Regions from separate parts of the Metabacillus rhizosphaerae genome, predicted to be linked through region 3. Evidence: riboswitches for the same ligand, from Rfam matches in the RefSeq annotation. Region 3 holds a riboswitch; each other region holds the start of a gene.
The links. A riboswitch is a leader RNA that binds a small molecule or an ion and turns the genes downstream of it on or off. The one in region 3 is predicted to bind S-adenosylmethionine.

Region 1: it holds a riboswitch for S-adenosylmethionine, as region 3 does, so the genes downstream of both, WCV66_RS15820 (2-hydroxyacid dehydrogenase) here and WCV66_RS03810 (Na+/H+ antiporter NhaC family protein) in region 3, are expected to answer to the same signal.
Region 2: it holds a riboswitch for S-adenosylmethionine, as region 3 does, so the genes downstream of both, WCV66_RS26010 (bifunctional homocysteine S-methyltransferase/methylenetetrahydrofolate reductase) here and WCV66_RS03810 (Na+/H+ antiporter NhaC family protein) in region 3, are expected to answer to the same signal.

Annotation. Positions count from the first base shown of each region.
Region 1 is NZ_CP147403.1:3,224,412-3,232,871, reverse strand. Features, by position in the region: gene gdhA (NADP-specific glutamate dehydrogenase) at 1-1,312, shown strand, start outside; gene ndk (nucleoside-diphosphate kinase) at 1,632-2,093, shown strand; gene WCV66_RS15825 (molybdopterin oxidoreductase family protein) at 2,207-4,258, opposite strand; SAM riboswitch class I at 4,419-4,508, shown strand; gene WCV66_RS15820 (2-hydroxyacid dehydrogenase) at 4,638-5,639, shown strand; gene WCV66_RS15815 (FGGY-family carbohydrate kinase) at 5,655-7,112, shown strand; gene WCV66_RS15810 (RbtT/DalT/CsbX family MFS transporter) at 7,150-8,394, shown strand.
Region 2 is NZ_CP147403.1:5,484,298-5,492,757, forward strand. Features, by position in the region: gene WCV66_RS25975 (BsuPI-related putative proteinase inhibitor) at 1-46, opposite strand, end outside; gene WCV66_RS25980 (YitT family protein) at 60-902, opposite strand; gene WCV66_RS25985 (DegV family protein) at 1,123-1,980, shown strand; gene WCV66_RS25990 (DUF3941 domain-containing protein) at 2,045-2,176, shown strand; gene WCV66_RS25995 (hypothetical protein) at 2,243-2,422, opposite strand; gene WCV66_RS26000 (S1 RNA-binding domain-containing protein) at 2,936-3,796, opposite strand; gene WCV66_RS26005 (YajQ family cyclic di-GMP-binding protein) at 3,978-4,469, shown strand; gene WCV66_RS26960 (hypothetical protein) at 4,635-4,688, opposite strand; SAM riboswitch class I at 4,717-4,988, shown strand; gene WCV66_RS26010 (bifunctional homocysteine S-methyltransferase/methylenetetrahydrofolate reductase) at 5,091-6,944, shown strand; gene metH (methionine synthase) at 6,937-8,460, shown strand, end outside.
Region 3 is NZ_CP147403.1:751,980-760,439, reverse strand. Features, by position in the region: gene WCV66_RS03825 (DUF488 domain-containing protein) at 1-280, opposite strand, end outside; gene WCV66_RS03820 (DHA2 family efflux MFS transporter permease subunit) at 828-2,348, shown strand; gene WCV66_RS03815 (NupC/NupG family nucleoside CNT transporter) at 2,414-3,625, opposite strand; gene WCV66_RS03810 (Na+/H+ antiporter NhaC family protein) at 4,081-5,376, opposite strand; SAM riboswitch class I at 5,503-5,608, opposite strand; gene WCV66_RS03805 (TRM11 family SAM-dependent methyltransferase) at 5,832-6,785, opposite strand; gene ahpC (alkyl hydroperoxide reductase subunit C) at 7,434-7,997, shown strand; gene ahpF (alkyl hydroperoxide reductase subunit F) at 8,012-8,460, shown strand, end outside.

The sequences.
Region 1 (8,460 bases), 2.5 Mb from region 3:
AACTGTAAAAAAGCGTAATCCACATGAAAGTGAGTTTCATCAAGCGGTTAAAGAAGTTTTTGATTCTTTAGTTCCTGTTCTCGCTAAAAATCCTCACTACATCAAGCAAGCTATTCTTGAAAGAATTGTTGAGCCTGAAAGAGTCATCTCATTTAGAGTTCCATGGGTTGATGATCAAGGAAATGTGCAAGTTAACCGAGGATTCCGTGTCCAATTTAACAGTGCTATCGGTCCATATAAGGGAGGTTTAAGATTTCACCCTTCTGTAAATGCAAGTATTATTAAATTTTTAGGCTTTGAGCAAATTTATAAAAACTCTTTAACTGGTCAACCAATTGGCGGCGGAAAAGGCGGAGCTGATTTTGATCCTAAGGGAAAATCAGATGCGGAAATCATGCGCTTTACACAAAGCTTCATGTCTGAACTTAGCAAGTATATCGGTCCTGATATCGATGTTCCAGCTGGTGATATCGGTGTAGGAGCTAGAGAAATTGGCTATATGTTTGGACAATATAAAAAAATGCGTGGCGGCTTCGAAGCTGGCGTATTAACAGGTAAAGGCCTTGGTTACGGCGGAAGCTTAGCACGAACAGAAGCAACTGGATATGGAACAGTCTACTTTGTAGAAGAAATGTTAAAGGATCAAAACTTAAGCTTCAAAGGAAGTACGGTAGTTGTATCAGGTTCAGGTAATGTTTCCATTTATGCTATTGAAAAAGCGATGCAATTAGGTGCTAAGGTATTAGCATGTAGTGACTCAACTGGTTATGTATATGACAAGAATGGCATAGACCTTTCAACAGTAAAACGCTTAAAAGAAGTAGAAAACAAAAGAATAAGTGAATATGTAAACGAACATCCAGAAGCGCATTATGTTGAAGGATGTTCGGGGATCTGGACGATTCCATGTGATATCGCCCTACCTTGTGCAACACAAAATGAAATAGATGCACATTCAGCTGAGCTATTAGTTTCTAATGGTGTGAAAGCGATCGGTGAAGGTGCAAACATGCCTTCTACACTAGAAGCAGTCGAGATTTTCTTGAAAAATAAGGTTTTATTTGCACCAGCAAAAGCAGCAAATGCAGGTGGCGTTTCAGTTTCGGCATTAGAAATGGCTCAAAACAGTGCAAGATTAGCTTGGACGTTTGAGGAAGTCGACGCCAAATTACATGATATCATGAAAAACATTTACAACGAAAGCATGAAAGCAGCTCAAGAGTATGGTGCACCTGGAAATCTAGTCGTTGGTGCTAATATTGCTGGTTTTGTTAAAGTTGCAGATGCTATGATTGCTCAAGGAATTATTTAATTTCTCTAAGAATTTGTTTATTTTTTCAACGGATATAATTAGAAATCTTAAGTAAGCTAGGAGGACATGTCCTCCTAGCTTTTAATTTTTCATGTAATATGAATAGCCTTTTTCTGCAATTTAAACTATCCTCTAGTTTAATACTACTTTACGATTATCCCCTCTCCACTTGCTCATACACTTATTGAATCAATTTAAGCATAACTACTTTTTTCTAGCAACCTGTTATATAAATGAGAAAAATTGACATAATGTATACTACAAGATTTAAAAACTACACTAGTATACTAATTTATTTCATTATTAAGAGGTGATGATTATGCCGATACAGCGTACGTTTATTATGGTGAAGCCTGATGGTGTAAAGCGAGGTTTAATTGGTGAAATTATTAAACGTTTTGAGCAAAAGGGGTTCACATTGTTAAATGCAGAGCTTATGACTATAAGTCGTGAAAAAGCTGAATATCATTATATGGAGCTTCAAGATAAACCATTTTTTGGTGAGTTGGTAGAATTTATTACATCAGACTCTGTTTTTGCAATGGTTTGGGAAGGCGAAAATATTATTGAAGTTTCTCGAAGCATGATTGGAAAAACAAGTCCTTTAGAAGCATTACCTGGTACAATTCGTGGTGATTTTGCATATTCCAAAGCGGAAAATGTGATTCATGGCTCTGATTCTCTTTTAAGTGCAGAACGAGAAATCGCAAACTTCTTTGACCCGTTATCAATCCGTTCTCTAAATAAAGATTTTCCTTTTGACGAACGTAAATCAGTTTGAATTAAGACTTGGAAAAGTTATTGTTATAATGTCTTTAGTTGACCACTTGTTAGAGTTAGCCAACTAAAGACATTCTTTATGAAAAAAACGGTAATATATAGAAAAAACAGGTTTTAAACCATTTCCTTCTGATTAATTACTTCTACATTTACCCGGCCTGAAAAAAATGTAGCACCCCCGCCCATATCGGAAACTCGATCTGGAGTTAAGGAATTGACCAAATGTTTTTTACCCGTGATGTCTGACCAAAGGCCTTGACTTACGACTACTCCTGGTAAAACTTGATTGCCTACAGAAACTGAGAGCTCACATTCTCCACGATCATTCCAAATTCGGACAACTGTTCCATCTTCAATACCTCGTTTATCCGCATCATGTTGATTCATAAATAATTTTGGTGCTTTTTCAAGTTTGATATGTTTCTCATTATTTGAAAAGGTTGAATTTAAAAAATTATGATTTGGTCCAGGTACATATTGAAAAGGAAAATCTGTCTCTTCTAATAAAGGAATATAGGTTGGGAGTCCGGGGTAACCATCTAATTCCATTTTTTTAGAAAACAACTCAATCTTACCACTTGGTGTGTTTAAATTTTTCAATAAATCACTTGTACTTGCTTTCAGATAGCGATCTATTTTTAATTTTTCATGGCATTTGTCTGGTAAATAAGGGTTCGATAAATTGTTTAGAGCTTGTTGAATTAATTCTTCATCTGAATCCTTAAATGCTTGTTCATCGTATCCCATTGCTTGAGCAAGAAGTCTGAATACCTCTGTATTAGATTTACTTTCTCCAAATGATGAAATGACAGGTTCCTGCAGATGGATATAGTTATGCCAGTAAGACGTATAAAAATCAGTATTTTCAAAAGCTGATGTAGCAGGTAAAACAATGTCTGCAAACATAGCTGTTTCCGTTAAAAACAAGTCATGAACGACAGTGAATAAATCTTCACGAGCAAGACCCTCACGTACCTTATTAGCATCTGGAGTCACAACAGCTGGGTTGCTTCCATATATGAACAATGAGCGAATGGGCTCTTCTGTTTCAAGTAACGCTTTACCTAATTGGTTCATATTTATTGTTCGAGTTTGCTTTTTCATAAGATCTGGTCGTTGCAGCGCTTTTGTATTATGGGCTAAATAGGCAGAGTTTGATTTCAGAGCTCCCCCACCCTTTACAACCCACTGTCCTGTTAATGCAGGTAAACACGCAATTGTCCTAACAATCATTCCACCATTATCGTGATGCTGTAATCCATTGCCAATTCTTATCATAGAAGGAGAGGTCTCTCCGTACATCCGAGCTAATGTATAAATGTCTTCTACAGCAACACCTGTAACATCTGAGACCATTTGTGGATCATAGTTCTTAACATGTTCTTCTAGCTCTTCATAACCAACAGTATATTCTTTTAAGAATGATAGATTAACAAGCTTTTCTTTGTAAAGAATATGCATAATCCCTAATGCTAGGGCTCCATCCGTACCTGGTAGAATTGGGATAAACCAATCTGCCATTCGCCCTGTTTGATTTTTGTGTACATCAATGGCGATAATTTTAGCGCCATTTTTTCTAGCCTTTTGCGCAATCATCATTTGATGCATATTCGTGCTTACAGCGTTAATTCCCCACATGATAAATAGCTTTGTTTCCGTCATTTCTTCTGGGTCTGTTCCATAACTTCCACCCATTGTATACTTATATCCTTTTGAACCTGCAACTGAACAAATCGTCCTGTCAATTTGACTTGACCCTAAGCGGTGAAAGAACCGGCGATCCATTCCTTCTGCATTGATATTTCCCATATTCCCATAAAAACTATAAGGAAGAATGGTTTCTGATCCTTCTTCTGAGATAAGTTTTTTCCATTGATTTGTAATCGTTTCGATTGCCTCTTGCCAGCTAATTGGCTGAAATTTCCCCTCACCCTTTTCACCAATACGTTTCAAGGGTGTCTTAATTCTCTTTTGATCATAGATTCGTTCACCCATGTTTCGGACCTTATTGCAAATATTCCCTTTTGTTACAGGATGTTCAGGATCACCTTCGATTTTAACGATTTTTCCTTCTTTTTTGTGTATCAGTAATCCACATTGATCTGGACAGTCAAGTGAACAAACTGAAGGCACAACACCATCTTCTATATTTATATATTCCTGCATAACTAGTATCCTTTCATGAAAAAATTGCTTTATAAATTATAACATATCGAACCAATCTTTAGAAAGTTTAGAAAATAGATTGACTTACCTATAATTTTTATTTAATATTTAATACATTGTCTAAATATATAAACAATTTAATCAATTAAATATTTTGTTATTTCTATTAAGAGAGGTGGAGGGACTGGCCCGTCGAAACCTCGGCAACATAATGTGCCAATTCCAGCAAGCATTGCTTGAAAGATAGAAAGAGCTGCCCTTATAGTTTATTGTGAGAACGATAATAAATAACCATCTCTTTCCAACATTTTGGGAAGAGATTTTTTTATTTTTTTGAATTAAAGGGTTGTTTTCAAAGCAAAAAGAGGAGATGAAGAAAATGAATGTCTTAGTAACAGCACCGTATAACGACGAAGGTCTAGTCAAATTAAAGGAACTTTTTGGCGATTGTACCTATCGTTGTTGGAAAGAGAATGGTAGAGCCTATAACGAAGCTGAGTTAATCGCTCTATTAAAAGAATCAAAGGCTGAGGGATTAATAGCTGAGTTAGATAAAGTGACTGAAAATGTATTTGCAGAAGTACCTGAATTGAAATTTGTTGGTGTGTGTCGTGGCATGCCTTCCAATGTTGATGTTGAAGCTGCAACCAAAAGAGGAATTCCGGTATTTTATACCCCCGCTCGAAATGCACAAGCAGTTGCTGAATTATTCATTGGCAATCTCATTACCTTCTATAGACATACAATCGCCTCCTCTGAATGGTTGCAGCAGGAAAAATGGGATGGAGACTACTTACAAGCATATTTAAAGTTCAAAGGAAATGAGATTACAGGAAAAACTATTGGAATGGTAGGATTCGGTGCCGTTGGTCAGAGAATTGCAGCTGTTCTTGAAAGTTTTCAATGCAGCATTCAATACTATGATCCATATGTTGAAAGCCAAAATCCCAACCATACTCGTGTATCCTTGGATGAGGTTTTTTCAACTAGTGATGTCGTATCTATTCACCTCCCTCGTACCGAAGAAACAATCGGAATGATAGATGAACATTATTTAGGACTTATGAAGGAAGACGCAATCTTAGTAAATACGTCAAGAGCAGTTGTCGTTAAGCGAGATGCACTTGTTCATGTCTTAAAAGAAGGTAAAATTCGTGGGGCTATTTTAGATGTATTTTATCATGAACCACCAGATAAAAGTGATTATGAAATCATCAAATTGCCAAATGTTTTAGCTACCCCCCACCTTGCTGGTGCAAGTTATGAGGTTGAGGATCATCACGTATCGATTATGAATCAAGCGTTTACGAAGTGGTATATAAAACGTACTCTTGACGTTCCGACAATCTATAATCAAAAAAGTCTAAATGTAAAGTCATAGAAAGAAGTGAATAAAGTGACATTAAAACAAGGTTATTTAGTATTTGATATTGGCACAGGAAATGCTAGAGTAGCAATTGTTGCGACTACAGGTGAGGTTATAGCTGTCGAAAGAGAGGATATTCAGTATGAAACCGAATCTCTTTATCCAGATAGTCGTTATTTTTCACCTGATTTACTTTGGAGAAAACTTATTTTTTTAGCGAAAAAAGTAATCACAAGCGCACCTGATATTTCAATTAAGGCGATTACCTCGACAAGTCAACGCCAAGGGATTGTCTTACAGGATCGGGACGGGAACTCATTTATCGGCTTACCAAACATTGATAATCGTGGTCGTGAATGGGAACGTACATTGCCTGATCCAGAATTTATCTTTGAAACAACAGGTAGGTTACCTTCTGCCTTGTTTTCGGCTTTAAAGCTTGTTGCCCTTAAGAACCGACAGCCTATGTTATGGGATAAAATCGATACATTTACTAGTATTAGTGACTGGATTACTTATAAATTAAGTGGTGTCTTAGTCTATGAGCCATCCCAGGCAACAGAATCACTGCTATATGATGTTCAAAAAACAGATTGGTCTGATGTGATGTGTGAACAATTTGGGATTTCTAGAAAGTTTTTACCAGAAATTAAAGCATCTGGCACAATACTTGGTGAAATAACACCAACAATCGCAAATGAGTTAGGGTTAAAGAAGGATGTTTTGATTATTGTCGGTGGCGGAGATACTCAACTCGCAATTGAAAGTACATTTGCCGAAAATCGAGATGTCGTCATTGTATCAGGTACAACCACCCCTATTTGCAAAATGACAAATGAATATCGAGTGGATCATGAAAAAAGAGCTTGGACGAATGCTTATACACAAAAAAATACATGGCTACTTGAAACGAATCCAGGGATTACCGGACTAAATTATCAAAAATTAAAAGCTATTTTCTATCCTAATGAAAGTTATCAACAAATGGAAGATGAAATGAGTAAGCTCGAGAACATTGATTGTGTATCAGCGTTAGGTATGTATCTTACTGATGAGAAGAATGCTTCAAAGAAAGGCGGATTTATTTTCAATACTCCATTAGCACATGACTTAACTCGCGCTCATTTTGTCGCTTCTGCTTTATGGGAAATTGCTTGCACAATCAGGTGGCATTATGATCAATTATGTGAAGTAAGTTCTTTCGATTTACCATATGTGTGGGCATGTGGCGGCGGTTTTCAAAGTAGAACTTTAGCAAAATTTGTAGCCAATCTCTTACAAAAAGACGTATATATTCGTCAAGGATACAGTCAAGCATCTGCTGTTGGTGCCACTGTTATTTGCAACAAGACATTAGGATTAACTGACAAACTGTCAGATGAAATCAATATAATTAAGCCTGATATTCAACACAATGACGTTATGTATGAAGAGTGGAAAAAAGCACAACATTTTTTTTCTAAAATGAATGTAACCTATAACAAATAAAGTTACATTACTAAAAACAAGGTTTGGAGAGAAACGAATGTTAGATAAAATTGGAATACCTAAAAAATTAAGCTTTGGCTTTCTCGGCGTCATGCTCTTTATGATGGGAGATGGCCTCGAAGCTGGTTGGCTTAGTCCTTTCTTAATTGAAAACGGCTTGACTGTTCAGCAATCGGCATCAATATTTACTGTATACGGTATATCTTTAGCACTTTCTTCTTGGTTTTCGGGTGTTTGTTTAGAAGCATTTGGTGCTAAGCGTACAATGTCGATGGGATTATTATTCTATATCATCGGTACAGCTGGGTTTATCGTATTTGGTTTTGAATCAATGAATTATTCAGTTATGCTATTTTCATATTTTATAAAAGGTTTTGGCTACCCTCTTTTTGCTTATTCTTTTTTAACATGGGTTATTTACCGTACACCTAAAAATAGATTAAGTACAGCTGTGGGTTGGTTCTGGATTGCGTATTGTGCAGGAATGATGGTACTTGGCGCTTGGTATTCAAGTTATGCGATTAAATCATTTGGTTACATCAATACATTATGGACATCTATTTTCTGGGTATGTCTAGGTGCGTTTTTTGCTTTAGTTCTTACGAAAGACAAATTTGATAAGAAACAAACTTCGAGCAAAAAAGAAACACTCAATGAGCTTTTAAAGGGAATTACCATTGTGAAGTCGAACCCTCGAGTTGCTGCTGGAGGGGTTGTCAGAATTATCAATAGTTTAGGAACATATGGATTCCCAGTGTTTCTACCGATGCATATGGCAGAACACGGAATTGAAACAACTGTCTGGTTACAATTATGGGGAACAATTTTCTTAGGGAACATTCTTTTTAATTTAGTTTTTGGTTTTGTTGGAGACAAATTTGGTTGGAAAAATACAATCATCTGGTTTGGTGGAGTTGGTTGTGCAATATTCACAGTCCTTCTATATTACACACCAATTATCGCAAATGGAAACATTGTTGTAACTAGCATTGTTGGATTTATTTGGGGCGGTTTGTTAGCTGGTTACGTTCCAATTGGTGCATTAGTCCCAACTGTTGCAGGTAAGGACAAAGGAGCGGCTATGTCGATTTTAAATCTTTCTGCAGGTTTATCTTCATTTGTTGCGCCAGCTATTGCTTGGGCATTTATCGGTATCGTCGGAGCTGAAGGTGTTGTCTGGATCTTTGGAGCTCTTTATTTAGCTAGTGCCGTAATTGTTAAATTCATTCGTGTACCAGAAGAGGATGAAATGCGTAAAGAAACAAAAACACTTGCTTCATAAATTCTTATACAAAAAGGCGACTCATATGGGTCGCCTTTTTATTACATAACATCAGGCAATGATCTT
Region 2 (8,460 bases), 920 kb from region 3:
ATAAAAACATAATCATCATGCTAAACAGTATGATAGATCGTGCCATTCAAAACACCTCATTAATCTTTCCTGAAGAAGCCAAATATCCCTGTTGTTTGGATTATATTAGTAAATGCATTCGGATCTACTTCTTTGATTATTTTTTCTAAATCATACAATTCATACCGAGTAATAACAATAATCATCATATCCTTTGATTCATTCGTAAAAGCACCCTTAGCTGGAATCATCGTAATACCTCTTACTAGTTTCGAATGGATGGCTTTCTTTAAATCATCTGCCTTTTTTGTAACAACCATCGCAGTAAGCTTCACATGTCTAGTATGGATTACGTCAATTACCCTTGTTGTAGCATAAAGCGCAACTAAAGTATATAATGCCTTCTCCCAACCATACAAAAGACCTGCTGTAAAAATAATGACAGAATTCAACATGAAAATATAGGTTCCAACAGGCTTATCTTTCATTCTAGACAGCACCATTGCGATAATATCTAATCCCCCTGTAGAGGCACCATATTTCAATGTGATTCCAACACCAACAGCAAGTATTACCCCACCGAAAACCGCATTAAGTAAAATATCGTTTGATAGAGATTGTAGTGGAATTAATTCTAAAAATACAGTTGTTGCTGCTACACTTAAGAAGCTATATAACGTAAAGGTTTTCCCTACCTTTATCCATCCCAAAATTGCTACTGGAATATTTAGTAGTAATAATAAGATACCTGTGGAAATATAAAAAGGTGTATATTCCTCTAGTATGCTAGAAAGCAGTTGAGAAAGTCCTGTAAAACCACTTGAATATACGTTTGCAGGAATTAGAAATAAGTTCAAACCTATTGCATTTAATAATGCACCAACAAGCACAACAATAATTTTTACTACCTCACCTTTAATCATGAAAAGATAGACCTCCTTTACAATCTAAGTCCCTATATTCTTTGTTCTTCCCATTTTCATGTAAAATGAATACAAAGATTGTATTTTAATTTGGTCATGATAAACTAAAAATGAATTAGACTTATTAGCATGACTGCATTTTGAAGGAATATAGATATCTTATACTTTCGTATTTAATTGGAAATTTTAAAAAATGAGCAAATACAAATGAGGTGTTTAAATGAATGTACATATCCTAGCAGATAGTGCTTGTGATTTACCCCTAGATTATTTTGAGGAACATTCTATTTCATTTCTTCCGCTTAGCGTAGATATTAAGGGTGAGCAACTACAAGATCAAATAGAAATAAAACCTAAACAGTTATATAATGCAATGCGCGAAGGTGCTGTTGTTAAAACATCACAACCTTCTCCTCTTTTAATAAAGGAATCATTTACAGACCTTGCAAATAAAGGAATACCAAGTCTTTATGTAGCTTTCTCGTCGGAGCTATCCGGAACGTATCAGACAGCGATGATGATTCGAAATGAGGTACTTGAAGAATTCCCCTCATTTGAATTAGCGATTATCGATACAAAGTGTGCCTCGCTTGGACATGGTCTTGCTGTTAGATATGCAGCCGATTTAGCTGAAAGTGGAAAAAGCCTAAGTGAAATTGAGACAGCTGTTAAAAACTATTGTTTAAAGATGGAGCATATCTTTACTGTAGATAATTTAGAATACTTAGCTCGTGGAGGCAGAATTAGCAAAGCATCTGCATTTGTTGGGGGACTTTTAAATATCAAGCCTTTACTTCATGTAGAGGACGGAAAACTTATTCCTCTTGAAAAGATACGCGGACGCAAAAAAGTTTTTCGACGCATTATTGAAATTATGAGTGAACGTGGTGTTAACTTACAAAACCAAACCATCGCCATCAGCCATGGAGATGATGAAGAAGCTGCTTATGAAATGAAAGCATTGATCGAGAAAGAATTTTCACCTAATGAAGTGTATATAAATTATGTTGGGGCAGTTGTTGGAGCTCATGCTGGTCCTGGTACTCTTGCGATATTCTTCTTAAATGACGAGTTGTAGTAACACATATTTAAAGCTCGGAAAGGGCATGATAAAGCTATATTCGTTTGAAAGGAGTTTTTTCATGCCACATACTAGTGATAACGATAAAAAGGCACAAGATAACAATGCTAAGCGCCATGAAAAAAACATGATGCGTGATAAAAATCGCAAGCAAGGTGAACGTCAATATTCTAAGAGAACAGATCATAAATGAACAAAAGGTCTTTTACTTAGGCATGCAACTCATGTTAAGTGAAAGACCTTATTGTTCTATAGGTTGTTATTTTTCTGGTTTTACATATATCGTTAGACAATTCGTTTGTAGGTCCATTCTCCCATAATGATATACTTGATCACCAAGCGAAAAAACATTCTTATCTTTTAGATGTGCATATTGCTCTCTTGATAGCTTTAACTTATTATGAATTCCATCTTCAACTGCAAGCACTTTTATTTCCATCCCATACCAATCCTTTATACTAAACATTCTATAAAATCAGTATATTTTGTAGCTTATGAAAGCGTCAAGATTTTGGTTTGAAATGAATCTACTTATAAAAGTAGGCTGTTTTCGCAAACTTTGTTGCTTTTAAAATAGTATTGGGTTGGTTGATTGGCGCTCCAGGATGCTCGCTTTCCGTGGGGCGGGCGATGAGCCTCCTCAGCGCGAAGCGCCTGCGGGGTCTCATCTGTCCCGCTACTCCCACAGGAGTCTCGCACCTTCCGCACCAATCAACCTAATCAGTTTTGTTCAAAAACAACAATCTTTTAGAAAAGAGCCTAAAAGTATGAACCTGTATGACAGGATCTTACTTTTATATTATCTATTATTTACTTCAGTTTAAAACTGCCTAACGTTTGCTTTAAATCGTCAGTTAATTGACTTATTACGAAATGAACCATCGTCATATTCATATCGCCAATAAAAAACGTCCTCCATTTCTAATTAGAAATGGAGGACGTTTTGTTATTTTTATTGATCCTGCTGTTCTTTAAAATATGTCCAGCCATCTTTTTGATAAACTCTACCATTTTTCATTAAATGCCCTAAAGCTCGTTTAAACGCACCTTTACTTAGTTCAAATCGTTCATATATATCATCTGGATCACTTTTATCATTGAAAGGCATAGCTCCGCCTCTTTCTTGCATATAACCATAAATTCGTTCTGCATCACCACTCAATGCCTCATGCTTACGAGGCAATAAACTGACGTTAAGAGTCCCATCTTCCTTCACGTCAATAACTCGTCCTGTTACTGTTTCACCTAAACGCGGCTCAACGGTTCGCTGTGAGGAATGGATAAAACCTTTATAGCCTTCTTCAGTTAATATGAATGAACCTGCTACAATCATTCTGTAAACAGTTCCTGATATTTCTTTATTAAACAACGAACGATCAGCATCTTTAAAGAGAGGTTCAACAATTTCCTCTGTCGCTAGGCGAACAAAAAAACGGCCATTTCCTGAAACCTTTAATGTACAATAAAGCTTGTCCCCTGGTTTAGGCCATACTTCTCTTAAAAACGGGAGGTGATCCATTGCAACAAGAGCATCCTTACTCAAGCCAATATCCACAAATGCCCCCATATCATCTACTACATCTACCACTTCGACCCAACCATATGATTGATCCGTAATCAGTGGTTTTTTCATTGTTGCATACAATCGTTCTTGAGCATCAATCACGAAAAAGACCTCAATTTTTTCTCCAACCTCGATTTCTCCTATCACTTCGCTTTTATGTAATAGTACGCGCTCATCTCCATCTGTTAAGAAGTATCCATAATCAACCTTTTCATCTATCGTTAATATTGCAAATGTGCCTGGCATCATATCATTTATCGTTCCTTTCATCATTTAAGTGAAAATATTATTAGTTCTCACTTTCTCATCATTTATACGTCGTTTTCAGCAAACAATTATACTCAATAATCATCTGAGCGTTTAAAAAGTTGTGAACATTGTTTTATTTTACTATAATCTAACCATATTATATACGTAATGGAGGATTAATATGGCGAAAGATAGTTCATTTGATATTGTATCCAAAATTGAATTCCCTGAAGTAACAAATGCAATTAGTATAGCAATGAAAGAAATTGCTACTCGTTATGATTTCAAAGGGAGCAAAAGTAATATATCATTAGAAAAAGAAGAACTAGTTTTAGTCTCAGACGATGAGTATAAGCTAGACCAACTAAAAGATGTCCTATTATCAAAACTTGTTAAACGAAATGTACCAATTAAAAATATTTCGTATAAAAAAATTGAGAATGCCTCAGGTGGAACAGTTCGTCAAAGAGCAGAATTAGTTTCTGGGATTGATAAAGAAAATGCAAAAAAAATAAATACGCTTATTAAAAACGCTGGCTTAAAGGTGAAAACTCAAATTCAAGATGATCAAATTCGTGTAACAGGAAAAAGCCGAGACGATTTACAACAAGTCATTGCTGCAATAAGAGAAGCTGACCTACCAATTGACGTACAGTTTATTAATTATCGCTAAAAACAAAAGCGCTGGAGCTGGATGTCAAAGTTCCTACCAAAAGTAATCTTATATGATTTTCCCAGGCAGTTCATCAAACAAATCGTTGTCACATGAACTGCCTTTTTTACGTTTCAAAACTTGATTACCACCTTTTCCCACACTTAATTTTATCCAAAATATCATTTAACTATTGATATTTTTCATAATATTAGATAAATTAGTTGTAACACTTTTCAATATATTAAAGTAAATACAATAATTTCATATCTTATCAAGAGAAGCTGAGGGACTGGCCCTATGAAGCTTCAGCAACCGGTCCATAACGAGTGAAGACCTGGATTTTAGTTGATTGTTCAAAGGAAGAAAATAAACCTTAAGTTGTTTTCTATCCGCATCTACAAAGCTTGCAGGTGCGGATAGAAAACAAACAACAGTATGGTTTACAACCTTTCTAAACAATTTAATCTATCCTACTTATCCTCCGAGTGCCAAGGTGCTAATTCCAGCTAAGCATGTAAGATGCTTGAAAGATAAGGGGAAGCTTTGAATCATTCAGCCTTCTTCTTAAGAGGGCTTTTTTTATTATTATTTCGATTCATCTTTTCTCCTCACACTACTACATAGATCGGAGGCTTTTCTATGAGCTTTTTGGAAGACTTAAAAAGTAAGATTTTAATTGGGGACGGTGCAATGGGAACAATGCTTTATTCCCATGGTGTTGATCGTTGTTTTGAAGAATTAAACCTATCAAAACCTGATGATGTCAAGCGCGTTCATCAAGCATATATTCAAGCCGGTGCTAACCTAATTCAGACGAACACCTATGGGGCAAATGATATTAAACTCTCACGTTACGGCCTAGAGGATGAAATTAGACAAATTAACAAAACTGCTGTTGAAATTGCCAAACGAGCAGCTACTTCTTCGACGTATGTATTTGGAACTATTGGCGGAGTTCGTTCCTTCAAAAAAAGTGCCCATACACTTGAAGAAATTAAACGCAATTTTAGAGAGCAGTTGTTTATCTTACTAAATGAAGATGTAGACGGCCTATTACTTGAAACCTACTATGATTTAGAGGAAATGAAAACAGTACTCCAAATTGCAAAAAAGGAAACAAATAAACCAATCATTGCCAATGTATCCCTCCATGAAGCAGGTGTTTTACAAGATGGAACAGCATTAACAGATGCTTTTTCAACTCTCGAAGAGCTTGGTGCAAATGTAATTGGCTTAAACTGCCGTTTAGGTCCATACCATATGATTCAATCTCTTGAGGAGGTTCCACTTCTTGAGTCAGCCTATCTATCTGTATTCCCGAACAGTAGCTTACCTGCTTTAAATGAAGGTCGTCTTGTTTATGAATCTGATGAAGGTTACTTTAAGGAGAGCGCTCTGAAATTTAGAGACCAAGGTGTTCGCCTAATTGGTGGCTGTTGTGGAACAACACCAAAACATATTCAAGCAATCGCTGAAGCTGTAGGGCATCTTGCTCCTGTTACAGATAAAAAGGTAAGAGTTCCGAAGCAAGTACAAGTAAATATCACATCTAGTAATACTGACACACTTCCTCCACTTCAGGAGATTGTAAAGGAAAAACGTTCAGTTATTGTTGAGCTTGACCCACCGAAGAAGCTTGGAATGAATAAATTCCTTGAAGGGGCACAAGCGCTTCATCATGCAGGTATCGATGCTTTGACTCTTGCAGATAACTCGCTTGCTTCTCCACGGGTAAGTAACCTAGCTGCCGGAATACTCGCAAAAGAAAAAACAGGTGGCAGAGCATTAATTCATATTACATGTCGTGATCGAAACTTAATTGGCTTACAGTCTCATTTAATGGGTTTACATTCATTAGGACTATCTGATGTACTAGCAATTACTGGTGACCCTTCAAAAATTGGTGATTTCCCTGGGGCAACTTCTGTTTATGATGTTTCCTCGTTTGATTTAATCAGTTTAATTAAACAATTCAATGAAGGTGTCTCTTACTCCGGTAAACCATTAGGTGAAAAAACCAACTTCTCAGTTGCGGCTGCCTTTAATCCAAATGTTCGTCACTTAGATAAGGCTGTTGTCAGACTTGAAAAGAAAATTGCCCATGGTGCAGATTATTTTATCTCACAACCTCTTTATTCAAGTCAGCAAATTGTAGATGTATATGAGGAAACCAGAAACTTAAAAGCACCTATTTACATCGGGATCATGCCATTGACATCAAGCCGTAACGCAGAATTTATTCATAATGAAATTCCTGGAATTAAACTTTCAGATTCGATTCGTGAAAAAATGGCAGCAGCTGGAACAGATAAGGAACAAGCCCGCCAAGAGGGCTTAGCCATTGCAAAGGATCTTATTGATACAGCATTTGATTTATTTAATGGAATTTATTTAATAACTCCATTTTTACAGTACGACCTTACAGTGGAGCTAACCAATTACATCCATGAGAAGGAAAAACAACTGGCTGAAAGGAAGATTACACATGTGTAGCATCAAAAATGAAATAAAAAAACGGATACTTGTACTTGACGGTGCAATGGGTACAATGATTCAAGCTGCTGATCTTACACCTGATGATTTTGGTGGTGAAGACTACGAAGGCTGTAATGAATATTTAACTTTAACAGCACCGAAAACAATTGAAATGATTCATGAAGCCTATCTTGAAGCAGGCTCAGATATCATTTCAACAAACACATTTGGAGCTACTTGTCTTGTTTTAGATGAATATGACCTAGGTTCTTTCGCCCTTGAACTTAATATTGAATCAGCTAAAATTGCAAAAAACGCAGCTGATAAATTTTCCACACCTGAAAAACCAAGATATGTTGCAGGAGCAATGGGTCCAACAACGAAAACGTTATCTGTAACTGGTGGGACAACATTTGATACTTTAGTCGATAACTATGAAGAACAAGCAAGAGGATTAATTATCGGTGGCGCTGACTTACTTCTCCTTGAAACTAGCCAGGATATGCTCAATGTAAAAGCTGGATTCTTAGGCATCCAAAAGGCATTTGAAACAACAGGTAAAGAGCTTCCACTTATGGTTTCAGGAACAATTGAACCAATGGGTACAACATTAGCAGGACAGGATATTGAGGCTTTTTATGTCTCATTAGAGCATATGAAACCAATTTCGGTTGGTCTAAACTGTGCAACAGGTCCTGAATTTATGACAGACCATATCCGTACATTATCCGGATTAGCGAATACAGCTGTAAGTTGTTATCCGAATGCTGGCTTACCTGATGAAGAAGGTAATTACCATGAATCACCTGAGTCACTTGCCAAAAAACTTGTTGGCTTCGCTGAACAAGGCTGGCTAAATTTTGTAGGCGGTTGTTGTGGAACAACTCCTGAACATATTAAAGCCATCTCTGATGCTGTAGCAACGATCAACCCACGGAGCATCGAAGACGTTTCAAGTGGTCACACTGTTTCTGGAATCGATGCCCTTCTTTATGAAGATGGCATGCGTCCACTATTTGTCGGAGAAAGAACAAACGTTATAGGTTCTCGTAAATTCAAACGGTTGATTGCAGAACAAAAATTTGAAGAAGCCTCTGAAATTGCTAGAGCACAGGTGAAAAATGGTGCACATGTTATCGATATTTGCTTAGCAGACCCTGACAGAGATGAACTTGAAGATATGGAAGCATTCATTCAAGAGGTTGTTAAAAAGGTAAAGGCCCCTCTTGTTATTGACTCAACAGATGAAAATGTCATCGAAAGAGCATTAAAATATTCTCAAGGTAAAGCTATCATCAACTCAATAAACCTTGAGGACGGTGAAGAACGCTTTGATGCAATTGTTCCCCTTGTAAAAAAATATGGTGGAGCTTTAGTTGTAGGGACCATCGATGAAATTGGGATGGCATTAACAGCTGAAAAGAAGCTTGAGGTTGCGATTCGTTCACATGATTTACTTGTCAAAAAACATGGTCTTAAGGCGAGTGATTTAATCTTTGATCCACTTGTTTTCCCAGTTGGAACTGGTGATGAG
Region 3 (8,460 bases):
TTCTATACTCTGCTACTAGACTCTTTAATTCTTCTAGTTGTAATCCTTTTTCTTTTTCATTCATTAGCTCCTCTTTATATCTCTCCTTAAATTCACAAAATTTTTCCGGATCATGATGAAACCACTTACGCAATTGAGTTGATGGAGCTACTTGTTTCATCCAACAGTCAACTTTTACTTTTTCCTTTGAAAGACCTCTTGGCCATAATCTATCTACAAGCACACGGACACCATCATCTTTACCCACTTCATCATAAATACGTTTGATCATAATTGCCATACTATAACTCCTTTATTTATTGTTACTTTACTATCTACCTTTAACTTTAGAACAAAATTCAAGCGAGACCGTACAATTATTTTCCCATAAAAAAGCTATATATATTGGATTTATTTGAGAAACTTGATTTCGTTTATTTCGTTTATTACATTCCTCACGTTTTTCACATATTCATTTAGACCAACTCAGGTGTTGACTTCTATTCAAAGCAGCGTATAATGTAGAATCGTTAATATTTCGTACCACGAAATATTAACTAAGGTAAATGGTTGAAGTCACGAGTAATGTACATAACCCTTCATTGAAGCTCTGTACGCATGTTTAGTAAAATACACAACGCGCTACTAGGCACTGGTGTTGGATGCCAAAGCGTTATCCATAGTACAAGAATTTTCATTTCTTAAACGATAAGAAAAGGCTAAGCAATAGAAGTTTTCAACATATTTATGAAGAAAATGTCAAAACATATTGAAGATGCTAGTACAAATATTGCTAACTACACCATTTCATTCTTTTTAAAAATATACTTAAAGGAGAGGATAAAAAAATGACCAACGATGCGAACGTTTCTGGCCAGCAAATAAAAAAGGGCGCCATTCTTACAGTTATGCTTTTAGGTTCATTTGTAGCTATTTTAAACCAAACGTTAATGAATGTGGCCTTACCAGAAATGATGAAAGACTTGGATATGTCTGCAAATACAGCACAGTGGTTAACGACAGGATATATGCTTGTGAATGGAGTGTTAATCCCTGTTACAGCCTTTTTGATTGAACGATTTACGACGAGACAGCTCTTTTTGACCTCAATGGGGTTATTTTCAGCTGGTACGTTCATTTGTGCGATTGCCCCTGATTTCACAATTCTTTTAACTGGGAGAGTTGTGCAGGCAGCAGGTGCAGGGATACTTATGCCATTATTAATGATCGTTATATTAACAATCTTCCCAATTGCCAAGCGCGGTCAAGCCATGGGGCTAATAGGATTAGCGATGACCTTTGCACCTGCTATTGGTCCAACACTATCAGGTTGGATTGTCCAAAATTATTCATGGAGAGTATTATTCTATATCGTATTACCAATTGCTATTATCGATTTTCTTATAGCTGTAGTCCTTCTCAAAAATGTAACGAAACAAACATATCCTAAGATTGATATTACGGGAATCATTCTTTCTACATTAGGTTTCGGAGGATTATTATATGGATTTAGTAGTGCTGGTAACTCAGGTTGGACTAGTGTAGAAGTCATTTCAGCCATTATTATTGGTATTATTACTCTTTCCTTATTTATTTGGCGTCAAATGACTGTAAAAAATCCTATGTTGGAATTTAGAGTGTTTCAATATAATATGTTTACACTTACAACGATCATTAATGCCATAATCACAATGGCCATGTTTGCTGGAATGATTCTAGTGCCAATTTATTTACAAAATATCCGCGGATTTACGCCACTTGAATCAGGGTTGCTATTGTTGCCTGGGGCGATTTTAATGGGAATTATGTCTCCGATTACAGGGTGGATTTTTGATAAAGTTGGTGCAAGATGGCTCTCTGTTATTGGTTTAGCAATCACTACCGTTACAACATGGGAATTCAGTGAACTGACAGATTCGACCACATATACATTTTTATTAGTCATATATACTGCTCGTATGTTCGGTATGTCAATGTTAATGATGCCAATTATGACAGCAGGGTTAAATCAGCTTCCACAACGATTAAATGCACATGGAACAGCTATGTCTAACACATTTAAGCAAATTTCCGGTGCACTTGGTACAGCCTTTCTTGTTACAGTGATGTCCAACCAGACAGAGAAACACGCAACTGAAATGGCAACAGCAGCTGGTGTAACACCTGAAGCTACAGAGCAAATGGGATATATTTTAAAAGAAGCAACTATCCAAGGAATCAATGATGCATTTGTCGTGGCAACTTACTTATCATTAATAGCTGTAATCCTTGCATTCTTTATTAAGAGAGTGGGACCAGCAGAAGAAGACGAAAAGCAAGAAGTGGTTAAAGAAAAAAGACCACAAAAGGTGGCACTAAATGAAGGTTAGGATTCACTGAAAAAGGGTAACCCCAAAAAGTCTTAAACAGAGACTTTTGGGGTTACCCTTTTCCTTTAAATAAACATACCTGCTATTGCTGCACTTAATAAGGAAGCTAACATTCCTGCTGCTACTGCACGGAGACCTAATCTTGCAATATCAGGGCGGCGATTTGGTGCTAGTTCACCTAAGCCACCAAGAAGAATTGCCATAGAACTTAGATTTGCAAAGCCACATAGTGCAAAGCTTACAACCATTACTGTTTTATCAGACAATTGGTCGATTTGTGGTGCAAATGCTGAATAAGCAACAAACTCATTTAATACTAACTTTTGTCCAATAAAGCTACCTGCGGTAACTGCTTCTGACCAAGGTACACCCACAGCAAAAGCAATCGGAGAGAACAGGATTCCTAAAATTCCCTCAAGTGATAGTGTTTCAAAACCAAATATCCCACCTATACCGCTTAAAATCCCATTAACTAAAGCAATTAATGCAATAAATGCTAATAACATCGCTCCAACATTTAATGCAAGCTTTAACCCGTCGCTTGCACCACGAGCTGCTGCATCAATAACATTTACTGAATCTGTATCTTTGGAGATTTCAAAATCTGAGTCGGATGATCGCTCTGTCTCTGGCATCATTATTTTTGCCATAATTAATCCTGCAGGTGCCGCCATAAAGCTTGCAGCAAGTAGATATTCAAGTGGTACACCTAAAAGTGCATAACCAACAAGTACAGACCCTGCGACAGAAGCAAGTCCACCCGTCATTACTGCAAAGAGTTCAGACTTCGTCATTTTAGCTAAATATGGTCGGATAACAAGTGGTGCTTCCGTTTGACCAACAAAAATATTTGCTGCCGCTGATATTGATTCTGACTGACTCGTGCCTAGAAGCTTTGATAAACCACCACCAATGATTTTTATAAACCATTGCATAATGCCTAAATAATATAAGACTGAAATTAATGATGAAAAGAAAATAATTACTGTTAACACTTGAAAAGCGAATACTACCCCAAATTCTCCGCCACTTGCAAGTGGACCAAAAAGAAATGAAATTCCTTCATTTGCATAATTAATAATATCCTGGACCCTTAAAGTGAACCACTCCAGCCCAGATCTTCCCGCTTCCCACTTCAACACGATAAATGCAAAAATAATCTGGATCGCTAAGCCACCAATTATAGTTCTAAAATTAATCGCTTTCTTTCCACTGGATAAAAGAAATGCAATACACAAAACAACTAAAATACCGAATATTCCCCATAATAAATTCATTATTGTCACCTCTTAGATGTATCAAATTTGGTTAAGTACTAAGAATAAGTGCTTACCATTACTTAATAGGATTTAGTTGTCAGTCATCAGACAACCATTTGATCTTACCAAACCCTACTTGAAATATAAATGGATGTTTTGTGAATCCATTAAGAAAACACCAAAATCATACTTATGTATTATATTTACCTGTATAAAGCAGTCCATTCATAAAAAGAACAAAGTCCTTTTTATTTACCGAAATGATTTTTATTTCTAAACTAGTCTTTTATCATTAATTGAGTATCTAAGGACCAAATTTAAATACAAGGCACCGTTAAACTTGGTTGTTGATTTCCGCTGCAATCATTCACTCCAATCAACAACGTACCAAAATCAATAGTGAGCTTTAACAGAGCTAAATACAAAAAAACTAACCCAACGTTATAAGTAAAGGTTAGCCTTTTGTAACTGATTCAATTCCTACCTCGCTCAAATCGTGGATAACCGATTAAAATTGAGATCACTCCACATACTCCAATTAATAATGGATAAAATGAAAATTGTAAAATACTTACTGGTGATATATTTGCAACTCCTGCAGCTACAAGTAATTGTGCTCCATATGGGATTAAACCTTGAATACAGCACGAAAAAACATCTAACAGGCTTGCTGATTTACGTGGATCAATCTCATACTTATCAGCAATATTTTTAGCAAGCGGGCCAGTGATGATAATGGAAATCGTGTTATTTGCTGTTGAAAGATCTGTTAAACCAACAAGTCCAGCAATACTAAATTCAGCCCCTCTTTTTGATTTAATATTGCGTGTCACTTTATAAAGAAGATAATCAATACCTCCATTATGTTTAATCACTTCCACCATGCCTGCAATTAATATGGCTAGGAAAGAGATCTCATACATCCCTGACATCCCATTACCTATTTGTTGAATGATATCCATTAAGCGGTAACTACCATCTGCTAACCCAATAACTCCTGAAAAAACAACTCCAATGAAAAGAACGAGGAATACATTGACCCCTGCTAGCGCTGTGATAAGCACAAAGATATATGGTAAAATTTTAACCCAACTATATGAATGCTGTGTGACAACTGCTTGTTCTCCGATTGTTAAAAACCCCAGAATAACACAAGCAATTATTGCCGCCGGTAAGACAATGAAAAAGTTCACTTTAAACTTATCTTTCATTTTTGTACCTTGTGTGCGCACTGCAGCAATCGTTGTATCAGAAATAAAAGACAAATTATCACCAAACATCGCACCACCAATAACCGCAGCCATTGAAAGTGCTAGTGAAATATCAGTCTGCTCACTAATACCAACGCCTATTGGTGCAAGTGCTACAATTGTTCCCATACTTGTACCCATAGATAGAGATATAAAACACGCGATAATGAATATACCCACCATTAATAAGTTTTGTGGTACAACTGATAATGCAAGATTTACAGTTGAATCAACCGCACCCATTCCCTTTGCTACTTCTGAAAAAGCACCAGCTAAAAGGAAAATAATGACCATTAACATGATATTTGTGTCACCGGCACCCTTACAAAAGATCTCAACCTTCTGATTGAAAGACTCTTTTCGATTCATTGCTAAAGCGACGGCTGCTGCAATCGTAATCGCCACTATAACAGGAAACTTATAAAAATCTCCTGTTACGATTCCAGAGCCAATAAAGATTATTAAAAACACGACAAAAGGCAAAAGCGCCCATGGATTCCCTTTTCTGTCTGTACTCATGATGAACACCTCACTAATTTTTTACAAAACACCTTTTTCATCCACTCTGTCATCCTATATGTGGGGAAAATAAAAAACCTCTTCTTTTCAAACAAATAGAAGAGGCCTTATTATAATAAAACACCCTTCTCATCTTTCAAGCGTTTTCGCTTGCTGGATTTGGCACAGCACTCATCTTGAGCCTGCTGCCGAGACTTCATTGGGCCAGTCCCTCTGTCTCTCTATATAAGAAGATCATCATATTTATTTTTTTATTAAAAACATAAATAAGAGTACAACATTTATATTCTTTTCGCAAGAGTATAAAAAAATTATTACACCCTTCAACAAGGATGTTAACCACCAAGATTAAAAGGAATAAATGGAATTACCTTGTCCACTTTAAAAGGTCAAATCAAGGGACAGTCCCTCACAACATTAAAGCTGTGAAGTGGTGAGGGACTGTCCCCCTTTCCTCACTTACATACGATCACTTCACGAATAAACGACCCTTTTTTAGCGATAGCTCGATCAATAATGGAAAATCCTGCGTTTCTTAAAACCTCATCAATCGGTTCGATTGTTACCACTACCACTTTCTTTGCAAACCTCCGCGCACTCTCGAGCATTTCCAGTTTTTCTGCATCTGTTATGACAGAACACAAGTTGTAAGGCAAATCAATAATCGCTACATCATAGTCATTAGTTATATCTCTGATATCTGCTAAATTTACTTCTCCAGTTAGACCAAAGTGTTCGATGTTTTCTCGTGCCCCATTCAGGATTAGGTAATTTCGGTCACTTCCTACTATATCAATCCCCATTGATCGGGCTTCAACTAGTACTGTTCCAATCCCACAGCATGGGTCGATTGCCTTTATTCCACTTGGATTTGGAATGGCAATATTCACTACCGCCCTTGCAACACGAGTATTGAGAGCAGTGGAATAACCATGAGGCTTCTTTTGATGTTTGAGCCAAACCGCCTCACTTTTAGCGTAGTCACCGAATACCCATCTTCCATTTACATTCATGACCCCAAACAATCGATCTGGATTATGGAAATCCGCTTCACCTTTGACATGCAATCCAATCTCTCGCTCTACTGAACGTCGTCTCTCAAAGCCTTCTTTTTCAGTTTTTGCAAGCCCTCCATTTTTTACATAAATAACTTTAAATGTCTCCTCGACTAATTGTAGAGATTTTACCTTTTTGACAAGGTCCTGAAGGCTTTCCCCCTCATATCTCACTTCAATTCTTTCCTTAATAAACGGGCTTCGCGTGGGATTAACCTTCACTGGGCTTTCCAATACTCTAGACTTAGACTCTTTTCCAAAAAAAGAGCGCATTTCCAAAGCACACAAAGAACTTTCGTCATCAGGATAGGAGTAAGTATATACATAATTCATTTTTGGGTCTTTATTGTCCAATTAATTTTCATCCTTTAATAATCTATTTCAGCTTCACTTCATGCGATATTAATTGATTATCACAATCGTTACCTGTTCATTTCTTGTTTCATTATAACAAGAAGTGAACCTTTGCCAAACCGTTCACTGTTGATTTTGGCACTTTGTTGGTTAGGGCGTAAGACGGGAGTCCGCTTCAGGGCCGCTTTAACATTTAATACGAAGATATGGTTATTAACCAGTTATTTAGGCAACCATATTTTAGGGTACTTACACATCTTCCTTGTTATTATTTATAATTCTTATATAAATCAAGAGCATTTTATTTTTCTAAAAATACCGGTTTATTGAGAAATCTAGATAATAATTGAAAATTTAAGTTTTACCACCAAAATCAATTTAGATCGTTTTAGAAATACCTTGCATTTCACAAGACCTACCAGTGTTGATACACAAAAGTGAATTAAATATCTTCCGAAGATTGAGTATTATCCTTGACAAAATAATGAGGTTTATATAATAATTAATTTTGAATTAGAATTATTATTTATAACTAATAAAAACTAAGAAGAAATTATAATTAGTTATTGGTTATTTATTAGTTTTGACTATCTGTTCAAAACTAGCTATTAAAAAATTCTCAAATACACACTAGGAGGAACATTTACTATGTCTCTAATTGGAAAAGAAGTACAACCATTCAACGCACAAGCTTATTATAACGGAGATTTTATCCAAGTTACTGAGGAAAACCTAAAAGGAAAGTGGAGCGTAGTTTGCTTTTATCCAGCAGACTTTACATTCGTATGCCCTACTGAGCTTGAAGACCTTCAAAATCAATACGCAACTCTAAAAGAACTTGGAGTTGAGGTATACTCTGTTTCAACTGATACTCATTTTACACATAAAGCATGGCATGATCACTCAGAAGCAATTGGCAAAATCGAATATGTTATGATTGGTGACCCTTCACAAAAAATCTCTCGCAACTTCGATGTATTAAACGAAGAAGAAGGTCTTGCTGATCGTGGAACTTTCATCATCGATCCAGACGGTATCGTACAAGCTGTTGAAATCAATGCGGGTGGAATCGGCCGTGATGCAAGCACGCTTGTTAATAAAATTAAAGCAGCACAATATGTACGCAACAATCCAGGTGAAGTTTGCCCGGCAAAATGGCAAGAAGGTTCTGCAACATTAAAGCCAAGCCTTGATCTTGTAGGGAAAATTTAAGGAGTAAGAGATTAATGATACTAGATGCAGATATTAAAGCACAATTAGCCCAATATCTTGAACTGATGGAAGGTAATGTGCTTCTCAAAGTTAGCGCAGGATCTGATGACGTTTCACGTGACATGTTGGCTTTAGTCGATGAATTAGCCACTATGTCATCAAAAATTAAAGTTGAGAACTCAGAATTACCAAAAACACCAAGCTTTAGTGTGAACCGTATCGGCGAAGACACTGGGGTAACTTTTGCTGGTATCCCTCTTGGACACGAATTTACTTCATTAGTACTTGCTTTACTGCAAGTGAGTGGAAGAGCTCCAAAGGTTGAACAAAACGTAATTAATCAAATTAAAAGTATTAAAGGTGAATATCACTTTGAATCTTACATCAGCCTAAGCTGTCACAACTGCCCTGATGTTGTACAAGCTCTGAACTTGATGAGCATTTTAAACCCTGGCATTACCCA